4 regions of the Paenibacillus sp. sgz302115 genome follow, and region 4 is predicted to be linked to each of the others. Evidence: riboswitches for the same ligand, from Rfam matches in the RefSeq annotation. Region 4 holds a riboswitch; each other region holds the start of a gene.
The links. A riboswitch is a leader RNA that binds a small molecule or an ion and turns the genes downstream of it on or off. The one in region 4 is predicted to bind cyclic di-GMP.

Region 1 (3,121 bases), on a different contig from region 4:
GCATCGTTGCGTACCAGGACAGGCGTACCTGAAAGTGTCATGTTCTTGAAGTACTCACCCTGAAGACCATTCAAGACTGGCGCTGGCGCTTGTGCCGCATCATCGCTGTACGGCGTTGGCGTCGGCTTTACAGTAGGTGCTGGCGTTGGTGTTGCCGTTGGTGTTGCCGTTGGCTTCGGTGTTAGTGTTGGTGTCGGCGTCGGTGTTGGTGTCGGCGTCGGTGTTGGTGTCGGCGTCGGTGTTGGTGTCGGCGTCGGTGTTGCTGTCGGTGCTGGCGTCAGTGTCAGTCCCGCTTTGTATTTGTCACGGGTCAATGTATATTTGTCATTCATGAAGCTTTTAATAGTATCGGTACTGTTGTTCTCGTAGAGCATTTTGCCCCAGCTCATCATGTATACCCAGTTTTTCTGGGATAGCTGCAGCTTTGCCGTGCTTGGCATTTGACCATTTTCACCGATAGCAATAGGTTTGCCGTTAGCAAGGCTCAGCAGGCTGTCATGATAAATATTCATATAATCATTATCATATATGTCTGCCGCAAGAACATCTACCTTGTCAGCGCCCGGATAAGTCAGGGCATAAGGGTCGGACCAGGCATTCGGGGCATTCGGGTTCCATACCCACAGCAGGTTGTTTAATTTATGAACGCCTACAAAGCGGTCATACATAATATTCCATAGTTTGGGGAAGTTATTTTTCTTACCCCACCAGAACCAGTTGCCGTTCATTTCATGATAAGGTCTCCAGAGTACTGGAACACCTGCATCCCGCAAGCTTTTGAGCGAGACCGCTACTTTGTCCAGATCGGCGATCAGGCTGTTGTATTGAGTGGTTCCCGGTGTTACATACTTATCGAAGTCCGCTTGGCTCAAAGTCTTCTGGACGTTAGCCCATTGATATGAAGTGCCGGGCAATTGCTCATGGAAGGTCATAGCGACGATTCCGCCATTTTTATACCAGTTGATCGCGCTGTTCACTACATTCCGGCGCTGCGTGGCTGCAGTGCTCTCCGATTGGCCGCTGATCACGCCCAGCTCATAGCCGTGAAGGGCAGCAAATTGTCCGCTTGTTCCCTTAAGCTTGTTGCTGAATTCATCGGGACTCTCCAGGTAGTCATGCTGTCCGGTGATGATGCCTTTTCCTGTAATGGAATAGAGATCGCTAAGCAGCTTGACCGCCCCCGGGGAGGCGTCGGGATTGACCGGAGCTGAAGGACTTGCGGCAGCCTTCGCGGATACAGGCGCAATCCCTAATGCAGTCATAAACAGGGCAATGGACAAAACAGCACTCAAAAAACGAAAATTACGGTAAGTTGTCATCATTCTTCTTCCTTTCGGTAGCCAGGCTGCCACTCTTTCGAAGGCCCTATAGCTTTGCGTCCCTACCTTTCGATAGGTTTGCCTTTTTCGTTTTGAAGGAATAATCCCTCTTACCGTAAGTATCGTCTCTAGCATTTTATAGTTTAGAGTAAAAATGAAATTTTCTTAATAAATGGTTCTTAATACCTGTTTTGGATTTGTAACAATTGGGTAAATAGATTAATTCGCCTATGAAATGAACTGATGCAGGGCGATATCCTCCCAGTCCAGAGTAATGCGAATATTGTCCTCCTCCACCAGCTCCGAGCCGGTCTGGACTTCAATAAACTCCACATCCGTCAGAGCCAGAATCGCATGTTTGGTGCCTTCCGGTATGCGGACTACGTCCCCTGCTTTCACATTATGCTTCTGCTCATTCAGCACAATGCTCGCCTCACCGCTGACGATGGTCCAGATTTCACTGCGCTTGTGGTGGAGCTGATAGCTGATATTTTTACCCTTGGATATGAAAATCCGCTTGGTCAGCACCTCATTGCCCTCATCATATTTCACGTAATCAATAACCTTGTAGTGGCCCCAGCGGCGTTCCTCGTACATCGGTCTTTGTTCAAAAGACTTCAGCACTTCCTTGATGCGCGGGCTTTCCGCTTTATGGGTTACCAGGATGCCATCCGGGCTGGCAGCGACAATCAGGTCCTTGGCTCCAATTACAGTAATTGGAATATCAAGCTCGTTGATCAGGCTGGTTCCTTCGGAATCGGCGGTCACAAAACCTTTGCCCACATGGTTGCTGCTCATTTCTTCGGTCAGCGTATTCCACGTGCCCAGGTCCTTCCAGAATCCGGCGTAGGGCTGTACGACAATATTCTCTTCCTTCTCTACCACTTCGTAGTCAAAGCTGATGGAGGACAGCAATTTATACTGCTTCTGCAGCTCCTCATAGTTCAGAGGCAACCCTTTCCGCTGCAGAATATCAAGCAGATATCCAAGCCGGAAAGCGAATACGCCGCAGTTCCACAGTGCGCCGCGGCTGATCAGCTCCTCGGCCAGGACACGGTCCGGCTTCTCCTGGAAGTGGCTTACCTGCATATAGCCGCTTGCCCCCGCCTGATCGCCGGTAGGAATGATGTAACCGTATTTCTCCGAAGCAAGCTCAGGAACAACGCCCATCAGCGCTAGATTCGCGCCGCTCTCCTGCATGGTTGCCTCAAGCTGGATTACCGTGTCAAAAAATGAAGTCTCCACATACGGATCAACCGGAAGAATAGCCACGGTCTCACTTGGAGACACCCCGCTCATCGAATACAGATAGGCAGCCGTCAGGGCGATGGCCGGAAAGGTGTCGCGGCGTTCAGGCTCCACAATGATTGGTACCTCTGCGCCGAGCTGGCTCTGAATCATCTCCACCTGGCTGCGGCCGGTAGCCAGGTAGGAGGATTCCGCCATTCCTGTCTCCTGCAGTTGTCTCCATACACGCTGTACCATAGATTCCGGTTCACCGGCCGGGCTTTCCAGTACCTTCAGAAATTGCTTCGAACGTGAATCGTTGGACAAAGGCCAGAGCCGTTTACCAGAACCGCCTGATAGAAGTACCAGTTTCATTAGTGAACCCTCCCATTTATATGTTGTCGCGAAAATATTGGATTGTTATTGTGGGCTTCGATGTGTGAAGAAGCTTAAAACCGGGCTGTTGCGGGAGTCACTGCAAGGAATGTTTGGACTTTCGGCCGGCTGTTGTCTCCAGATTTCCTGATTTAAACCGCTGATAGCGGTAGAAATCCGGAGACAACGGCGGACGCTAC
Region 2 (3,121 bases), on a different contig from region 4:
TTTGGCAAGGTCGCTGGCATAATGGGTGGACCGGGAATCCTCGCTTTCGGTCGTAAAACCAATCCGGTTATTGACGATAATATGCACCGTGCCGCCGTTGGTGTATCCACTCAGCTTGCCGATATTCAGCGTCTCAGCAACAATGCCTTCACCCGGGAAAGCAGCATCGCCGTGCATCAGCACAGCAATAGCCTTGTTAGTATTAAGCTTTGGCAATCCCGCCGTATTCCGGTCCTCCTGGGCCGCGCGAGTGAAGCCTTCAACGACAGGGTTGACGAATTCCAGGTGGCTCGGGTTGTTAGCCAGCGTGATCCGGGTACGTACCGTCTCCCCTTCACGGACAGCCCGGTCAGCGCCCAGATGGTATTTGACATCTCCGGTCCAGCCATAGTTGATCCCCATGGAGCCTTCGGACGGGAACAGCTCCTTGTTCGGAGAATGGTGGAATTCCGAGAAAATAATTTCATAAGGCTTGCCCAGAATATGCGCCAGCACATTCAGCCGTCCACGGTGGGCCATGCCCATCAGGATATGCTCTGCGCCATCATGTGCGGCAGCGCGGACAATCTCATCAAGCATCGGCACCAGGGCGTCATTGCCTTCCAGGCTGAAGCGCTTCTGGCCGACAAAGGTTTTGTGCAGGAAGGTTTCGAACTGCTCCACTTGAATCAGACGGTTCAGCAGCTCCTTGCGCTCACCGCTCGTCAAGGGTGCGGGCGAGCTGGTGGACTCTGCCTGGCTGTTCAGCCAGCGCAGCTCCTGCTCTTCGTGTACATGCCCGAATTCGTAGGCTATGGTCCGGGTATAGGCCTGGCGCATCCGGTGAACGGCATCCCAGGCGGTCTTGACTTCATCCGGTGCGTTCTCCCAGATCAGTGATGCGGGCAGCGCGGTCAGGTCTTCGCGGGTGAGGTCATAGGTTTCGTATTCCAGCCATTTCGCCATGGGGTTGTTCCCCCGGACAAGCGGGTCAATATTAGCGGCCATATGGCCATATATACGGATATTGGCAATCAGCTTGGAAGCTCTTACGGCTTTTCTAAGCCACTCCGTATCTCCCGAAAGCGCAGGCTTCGGAGCCGGCAAAACATCTGGGGTGAGCGGAGGAGGTCCGTACACCGTAAAAAGCTCGCGGTAATGATGCTCTACTGAAGCGGGGTCCTTAACAAACTGTTCATATTTTTCCTGAATGTAGCCCAGATTGGGTCCGTGATATTTACTCCAAATGGTTTCGTTATAGGGCTCTTTGACTGCCATGAATGCATCCTCCCAACGGATGAACCCCACGTGCGGCACTAGGCGTCAGCGCCCGGTGGAGCTGCAATGTTTGCGGTTTCATTTCTCATCTTATTGTGCTACTTTCGAGGCGTGTAATCAATTCATACTTTCGTGCAATCCGTTCGCAAAACGGCATGATTCAGCCCATGAATGATGAATAACGGATATCGTTTACTATGATGCAATTCATGGTCAGTCTCACAAGCTTTATTACCCGGACAAAGCCTTGCAAAAAAAGCTAATCTTTTGCACGACTTAGCAAAAAAAAATCCGAAAATCGACACACTTCTTCTGTGAGATTCTGTATAATGTTATTGCGGGTAACGGTTACATTAGTTTCTAGCCAGATCCTTTCATGTAAAGGGTCCAGTAAAGGGTAAACCTGCTGAAAGGCAGGGGCACAAAGTCTCGGGTCTAATGTAGAAATACTACGACGGCCGGACTGCCTGGGGACGCAAATATTCTAGGAGGAGATATCTTGGAAAAGTCCAACCAGGGGAATAACGGAGAACTGCAGACAGTTGATCTGGATTTAGAATGGGTGCATTTGCTGATGTCGGCCAGGAAGGCGGGCATCGGGGCGGAGGAGATCCGCCGGTTTTTCAGTGAGAAAGCATTGGGCGAGAAGGCATTGCAGGTCATGTAGGGCGTTTTCGATGCAGGGATATATACGGAAAAGGGCACAGCGGAATCCGCTGTGTCCTTTTCTGCAAATATGAGAAAGTATAAGTATCACACTATACTGTATCCTTATATTTCTCGAACTATTGATCCTTCTGCTCCAGCCGCCATTTTTGATAATCCAGAAACTCTTTGAATTCCCGTTTGCTTATGCCTGAGGCCATAGCTTCCTGAACGAGCCGGAACCATTCGCCGTCCAGGGGCGGCTCTTCCGTATCTGCGGGCTCGCCATAGAGGAGAGTATGGATGGAAACCTGAAGCGCATCGGCGATTTTTTCAATGAATTGAATTGAGGGGTTGGATTGAATATTTCTTTCAACATTGCTTAAGTATGATTTCGCCACATCAGCCTTGTCAGCCAGCTCGGATAAGGACAAGCCTTTTTCCAGACGGAGTTGATGGATGCGGCTACCCATATTATCCGGCACGATTAAACGCCCCTCCGCATTTTTTGTTAACAGTATAACAAATTTTCGCATAACGGACAAAAATCAATGCTTCAGCAAAGCGGTGAGCAGGAAGAAAAACGGCATACCCCGCCCGGATGAGGGAGGATACGCCGTTTTTGCGCGGGATGAGGCTTATTTCAATTCACCGGGGCCTTGTTTGGCGTTGAATGTCCAGGTGAGGGACAATTTATCCCCCTGGAACACGTTCTGATCCTGACCGTTGTCGACAAATACGAAGGCTACCTTGAACACCTTGGATTGTCCGGCACTGATGCCGCCAGGGATTGCGCCTGTGCTGATCAAATCATAGTTTGACGTATTTTTCAAATCCTTGAGCGAAATCTCTCCGAGAACATAATTGGTAATATCGCCGCTGACATAGGTGTCTTTCAGGAGCTTCACTTTAAAATGATCCCCGAGATCCTGCGCACCGTTATTCGTTCCTGCATCGGTTACTGTGTATGCACTGGCGAGCTTCAGCTCTTTGATATCCAGTGTTCCGCTGTTCTGCAGTGTGAAGTTGCGCACCGCAATATCGCCTGGCTTGAGGTTGCTGAGATTAACGATCTCCGTTGGAATGGTATTCAGGTCCAGCGTGCCGGCAGCAAAGGTTGCTGTACTCTGCGCAGTGTCGCTGAAGTAAGCGAAGGTGCCTCCCCCGATCAAAGACAATCCCAAAGCTGCCGACGCAATACCGAAGCCCAATGTTTTTT
Region 3 (3,121 bases), on a different contig from region 4:
TTTTCTTTACAATTCCGAAATTTTCTTAATATTCCGAAAGAAGATGACGTCCATGAACGAAGGCTTACAGGACCGCCTGGAGAAATTCGGCCTGTCTTTATATGTGATACGTGTTACAGTGGCTGCCTCACTTTCCTGGCTCACCGTAAATACCCTCTATCACGACAGCTACTTATATTTCGCCCCGCTGGCCGCGATTCTGATTACGCAGGGGAGCGTCAAGGCCTCCTTTGAAAAGGGCGTTTACCGCATGACCGGCGTTGTGCTCGGCGGAATCGTCAGCATGATTGTGGGCCGCTTCTTCCATGTTAGCGCACTCTCCATTCTGCTGATGCTGCTGATCGGGATCGGGGTTGCCACAGCGTGCCGGATCAATATTCAGGCCATCTCCCAGGTCGGCGTAACTTCTGTTCTGGCACTTACCTTCTATAATGGTCATTATATCGAGTGGCGTGTAGCCGAAACGCTGATTGGAGTAGCAATTGCTCTGATCATCAATATGATTATCGTTCCGCCCAAGGGGTTCGTCAAGGTAAAAAGCTTGGCACTGGAAGCAAGCCTGCTGCTGGCAGATGCCTTGAGCGGCCAGGCGGATGGCGGAAGGGAATCAGCTCAGGCTTCAGACGCGCTGGGACGCTCCGCAACACTGCTGGGCAAGAGTGAACAGCAGCAGAAGGAGCTTCATTTTACTATTACCCATTATCAGTGCCGCAGCGAGCTGCGCGGACTATCACAGGCAACCAGGCATCTCAAGAAAATTCATTCCTATGTAAAAGAAATCCGCACAGACATCACGCTGCTGCCTTCGCATTATGCCGCAGCCGATTGGATGGCTGCGGTCGTAACAGCCACCGCAGACTGCATCGCCCTCTATGGCTCCAAGACCTTGTCGGATGCCGAATGCCAGCGTTCACTTCCCGAAGCGCTGCACAAGGCCCGCGATCTTCAGCTCTCCTGTTTCTCCGAACTGCAGGGGCAATGCTCCCTGACCACCCTGCGCGATCTGGGTGCGGTCTTCTCCCACCTGAACCGGGTGCTGGAAGAAATTGAGCAGGCTGACTATCTGGTGATGTCGGCCGCACCGGTGAAAGCCAAGTCTGAAGCCGCACAAGCCGTGCGTTTCACACAAAAGGGACTCTCCCACAAGCTGTAAGCTTAGGGAGCGTCCTTTTTTTCTTTTCCCCCCAGCTTCCTCCACCCTCCTAATTTATGTCAATAAATCAACAATTATCTGCATTTTTCATAATTTATGTCCGGATTCTATTATTTCAGTTGAAAAATAGCTACTTTAGTACTAGAATTAATGTTGTTTGAAGAAGTTATTTTTGAACTCAATACCAGTATTGACCACTTTTGTCGATAACAGTCGATTTAGTTTGCCTCATGTTGAGTGTATATCATTGATCTATTCCTAAAAGCAAACTGCCCGAAAGGACAGGACGCAAAGCTATGGGCTTAAGAATGCATCAACACTGCATTTATGGTCGCCAGGCTGCCAATAGAGACACCATCAGGTCGGCTTCACGGCTCCATGATGTTCTTTTCTGTACAGATGACATTGATTATACGAAAAGCGAGGTTACACGAATGGCGCAGCATATTATGGAACGGTCACGGTATGAGTTCTTTGCTTCCATGCTGCTTGGGAGGCCCGATCTCCTGAAACTTTACTCTGTGGATGCTCAGGCATTTACCGGGACAGACAGAGATAAGAACGGTGTCATCATCATCCAGAACAACGAAATTTTTATCACCTCACCTCTGCCTGGCGGCAAGCCGGCTGTAATCTCCGCTCTCCATCCTGTAATCTTGAAGATAAACCAGCAGACAATAACAGCTCCAACTCAAGTCACCGCCTGCGATCAAATAAGCTGGGATATTTGCGAGAAGCCGCAATACCAGATTACCGTATCCGATGACAAGCTCAAAGTATACTTTACACTTTACCGTGCTGAAAAGTACGCCTGGAACCTGGTCAACACCCCTGCCTCAGCCAATGTTACTGTGCGGGCCGAACTGAACCGTGATGTGGTGCTGTCCACACTTTCAATAGAACAGATTATAGCCGGCTTTGAGAAAAGCCCCCTCATAGGCAATCTTAACATTCCGGCACTTTACGAAGAGCTGAATAACCCTACATATCTTCCTGTATGCATTGCCGAAGGCAAAGCTCCCGTTCCCGGCACGGATGCCAGTCTCGAGCTGCTGTTCCCGGAGAACCTGGCGAATGAATTCAACCGGGGAGAGCAGACGGCAAAAGAAACCGGACACCAAGGATCACCCGCTATCCGGGAAGGTGAGGTGTTCGCCCGGAAACTGCCTCCGCAGGAGGGGTTGCCTGGCTTTGACGTGTTCGGATATGTGCTGCCGCCACCGCCGCCGCAGGACATTACACTTATAGCCGGAGCATATGCATCGCTGCAGCCAAGCGGTGAGATTACTGCCCAACGTAATGGCAGACCGCGCATAACGGGAAGCGGAAGCTTCGTCAAAACCATTGATTTTCCCGAAGCTCATATTATCCCTGAGGATGGCGAGCCTGCGGCCGGCACAATTATGTTCCCCGGTGATGTGGTTGTGCTCAGAGACATAGAACAACATACAGTGATTGAAGCGTTGGGAAACGTCTACATATATGGTAATGTTATTGGTTCTACAATCACTGCGACGGGCAGCATTTTGGTCCGGGGGAAGGTTGTGGACAGCGGGCTGTATGCAGGGGCGTTCGGTGTAATCCACAACCGCCTGTGCAGCTTCTCCAAGCTGCTCATGCAAGAGGTCGGCGGGCTTAGAGAAGCTGCCCGGATGCTGGCGGAGACCGTCGAGTCGGTGCAGCGAACCGTGAAATACGGACTGGTCGTCTTGCTCCTGCTGGAGAATAAATACAACCACCTTCCAGCTATGATCAGTAATCTGCAAGAGCTGCTTGCCGGGATGAGCCCTGCCTATCCGCAGGATACCGAACCGCTTAAGCGCATGCTGGATATTTTCCTGCATCCCGGCCGATTTACCAGATTCTTTACGGATAACGTGCTGAGTTCCTTCGAGAAGCTGCTCATGGATTTCTATGACGGAATCGCCTTTTTGCAGGAAGAGAACGTTCGTATTGATATTGCCGGGT
Region 4 (3,121 bases):
TTCTTTCAGAAATCCATGCGATAAATTCTGCTTCGCCATTCTCTAAAATCTGATAATGAGGATAGTAAATCGGCGTAACTTTGTGGAAATCAACCTTATATTTACGCAAGAGAGGGTTTGCTTTTTCAATTTCCTCTGGAAATACATTGTCGGATATTTCAAACTCGGGATAATCCACAACATTAGGCTTTCTCTGTCGTACAGGAAGATAAATATTGACCCTTTCACGATTGCTCTCTGGAGAAAATACAGACTCTATCAGCGTCTCATGACGCAAACTCCCATGATGTAAAAAATCTACCTCAAAGCCTGGATTATCGTCAAAGCCTTGCAGCATTCGATACTGTAAAGCTCCTAAATCCTCATCTGCATAAGCGGACGAAACAGCAAACAAGCCCCCCTCAAATTCCTTGCACACAAACGGACAGTCCTCTGTTCGGGCAGTAAGCTGTTGCATGAAAACAATGTCCCCTCCATACTGATATTCGAACAGCGTTCGGCTGCCGGGCTTGCCAAATGGGATTTGATTTGCGGAAATCCACTCCCAAAACAAATCAATCTCGGACTGTTTGTTGTCAGTTTTTATGGATGTAATCGCAAGCATCGGAGACAATGCCACAATATCCATATCCAGCGGCTTTGCTAGCTTGTCTGAGATCGTGTTCAGCGTTTCCATGGATAAATCATGTTTTGGTCGGGAGAACAGTTCATCTTCTACCTTTTCATAAAGCAAGGGTAGTGCGGATATCTGCGTGATACCGTGAGTGTTCATAGCATCTAAGAAGTCTGTAACATAAGATTTCAGTTGGGAGAGCGTGCTGATTTCGTCGTCAATTTCCTCAATTCGCTTGACAAAGCTTTGTACCAACGTTTCCATATCTTGATTTTCATAAATTCGCAAAATATCCTTTATCGGAATCTGCATTTTCCGAAGCACCAAAATCTGCTGTAGCCGGTTAATATTTATGTTGTCATAAAAACGATACTTTTCAAGTGGTGGACGTTCACTCCGCAGCAAGCCTACTTGCTCGTAATAACGAAGTGTCCTTGAAGATATGCCAAATTTTTCGGTAACTTCGGTAATTTTCATTAACTTCATAACAGCCCTCCGTACTTGTTCTCTTACTGCGATTATACCGATTGACCCAACGTCAAAGTCAATCCTTTTTGACCATCAATCCGATCCCCAATTTCATCCCCCTAAAAAAGGAAAAAATAGAACTTCTTAATTTCACAGGAATAAATTCCGATAATAGAGGAAGTCCTGCACTTCAAAAGTCATACTTACATAAGCATAAAGGGACAGAAAAACCGAGTTTGGAACAAAGGCAAATCCGTACGAAAGTCGGAGACGCAAAGCCACGGGCCTACTTCATCCAGGAGGGATGTTAGGGTAGCCGGGCCGCTCAGGGCACTTGGTTTTTTGGCGTGCCTAAAAATAGCGCTGGGGGAGAGAAATGAATGAGGTTCGGAAGGAAAAGAAAGTTGTCGCAGACGGTTATGGCCGTAGTTGCGGTGGTGAGCATGCTTGGAGGGCTGCTGCCTAGTGCGGGTGGCACGATGCAGGCCTCAGCCGCCGCAGCAGATCCGGGCCGGACGGACTACAGCGTGTCGGGAGAACGGCTGGTATGGCTCGAAGCGGATAGCGGCGGAGTGAAGCAAGTGCACGCGCTGAATCAGACCAGTGGTGCAAGTACGGTTCTGACGTCGGGTTCTTCTGCCAAGGATGCGCCTTATGTGGAGGGTACCGTTGCCGTATGGGCGGACAAAGGAAGCGAATCGGAGTCTTCACTCAATTGGGACATTTATAGTGCCGACCTTGTGACAGGCAAGAAGACTAAGCTCAATAAGCAATCCGGCCAATATGGTAATCCGACGACTGACGGTGTAGGCGTAGTCTGGTATGAGCGCAAAAATTACGGCAGCATGATCTACCACGACCTGGCCTCCGGCGTTGAGGCGGATCTCGGTGAAGGACGGTTTCCGGTGCTGGCGGATGGAAATGTGGTATACAAAAATGCCCGTGACGGAGGGCTTAGTCTGCTGAATTTGAGCAGCGGGGTTACGCGCGCACTTGTTAGTCTGGGCGGAGCCAATTTTGTGGACTGGTTTGTTTTTAATGGCAGCCATGTGCTGTTCAAGCAAAAAAACAGTGCTTCCGAAAGCAAATATGTGCTTCTGAACATCAAAGACCTGACAGCTCAGCCTGTGGACCTCACCGAAATGAAGGCCGGAGGAACACAATATGCCTTTATGTCCATAGCTAAGGGGCACGCGGTGTTTCAGGACGAAGTGGACGGTAAAACAACGCTGCAGCAAGTAAACCTTTCTACATATACAGTACAATCGCTTCCGGCGATAGAGACAGGAGCGAAGCTGATCGGAATTAGCGGGGATAAGCTGCTATACAGCAAGAAGGATGAATACATAGAATCGTTAGACTTGAAAAAAGACACCACTCCAACTCCAAGTCCAGGCACAGTCCCGAATCCAGGTTCAACTTCTGAAGTGTCGGTTCCAGTAGTAACTGGAGCCAAAGACAGTCAGAGCATTGGAAGCGCGGGCGGAACCTTGTCTGTAATGGACGGATGGGCACGACTCGAGATTTCGGCGGGGACATTCCCGGAAAATACCAAAGTGAGCCTGGCCCAAGCTGAGCTGGAAACGGCTGTACTGCTGGACCAGAGCGGCAAAAAGCTGCAGAAAGCAGGCTCCGCCTGGCAGGTTCAAGCAAGTGCGCCTTTCCAGATCCCCGCGAAGCTGGCGGTCAGATACCCGAAGGACGAGCCCTGGACGTCGGGGCGTGAAAAGCTTGGAATCTACTCCTACGATCCGGCAAAATCCGTATGGACCTACATTGGCGGAGTGACTGCGGCGGAAGACGGCTATGTTCAGGCCAAGATTACAGCCTCCGGGCTGTATGCAATCATGCTGCGCCAGGCCGATTTTAAAGACATGTCAGGCCACTGGGCACAGCAGGCAGTAGAGGTATTGGCGGCAAGAGGAATTGTGGACGGGATGAATGGAACTACTTATGCGCCAAAAGGCATCCTGACCCGGGCCGAATTCACCAAGCTGCTGGCGGCAGCTCTTCAATTGAAGCCGATTCAGCCAGAAACGC

Region 1: it holds a riboswitch for cyclic di-GMP, as region 4 does, so the genes downstream of both, AC0LWN_RS26025 (PA14 domain-containing protein) here and AC0LWN_RS20165 (S-layer homology domain-containing protein) in region 4, are expected to answer to the same signal.
Region 2: it holds a riboswitch for cyclic di-GMP, as region 4 does, so the genes downstream of both, AC0LWN_RS21650 (anti-repressor SinI family protein) here and AC0LWN_RS20165 (S-layer homology domain-containing protein) in region 4, are expected to answer to the same signal.
Region 3: it holds a riboswitch for cyclic di-GMP, as region 4 does, so the genes downstream of both, AC0LWN_RS12335 (flagellar assembly protein A) here and AC0LWN_RS20165 (S-layer homology domain-containing protein) in region 4, are expected to answer to the same signal.

The regions. Positions count from the first base shown of each region.
Region 1 covers NZ_JBVYOK010000019.1:90,945-94,065, forward strand. The annotation lists gene AC0LWN_RS26025 (PA14 domain-containing protein) at 1-1,319, opposite strand, end outside; cyclic di-GMP riboswitch class I at 1,333-1,412, opposite strand; gene AC0LWN_RS26030 (sugar phosphate nucleotidyltransferase) at 1,548-2,921, opposite strand.
Region 2 covers NZ_JBVYOK010000013.1:24,270-27,390, reverse strand. The annotation lists gene AC0LWN_RS21655 (2-oxoglutarate dehydrogenase E1 component) at 1-1,257, opposite strand, end outside; cyclic di-GMP riboswitch class I at 1,644-1,728, shown strand; gene AC0LWN_RS21650 (anti-repressor SinI family protein) at 1,757-1,924, shown strand; gene AC0LWN_RS21645 (helix-turn-helix domain-containing protein) at 2,043-2,375, opposite strand; gene AC0LWN_RS21640 (TasA family protein) at 2,541-3,121, opposite strand, start outside.
Region 3 covers NZ_JBVYOK010000005.1:82,766-85,886, forward strand. The annotation lists gene AC0LWN_RS12330 (FUSC family protein) at 53-1,153, shown strand; cyclic di-GMP riboswitch class I at 1,407-1,500, shown strand; gene AC0LWN_RS12335 (flagellar assembly protein A) at 1,588-3,121, shown strand, end outside.
Region 4 covers NZ_JBVYOK010000011.1:118,255-121,375, reverse strand. The annotation lists gene AC0LWN_RS20170 (MerR family transcriptional regulator) at 1-1,099, opposite strand, end outside; cyclic di-GMP riboswitch class I at 1,318-1,410, shown strand; gene AC0LWN_RS20165 (S-layer homology domain-containing protein) at 1,462-3,121, shown strand, end outside.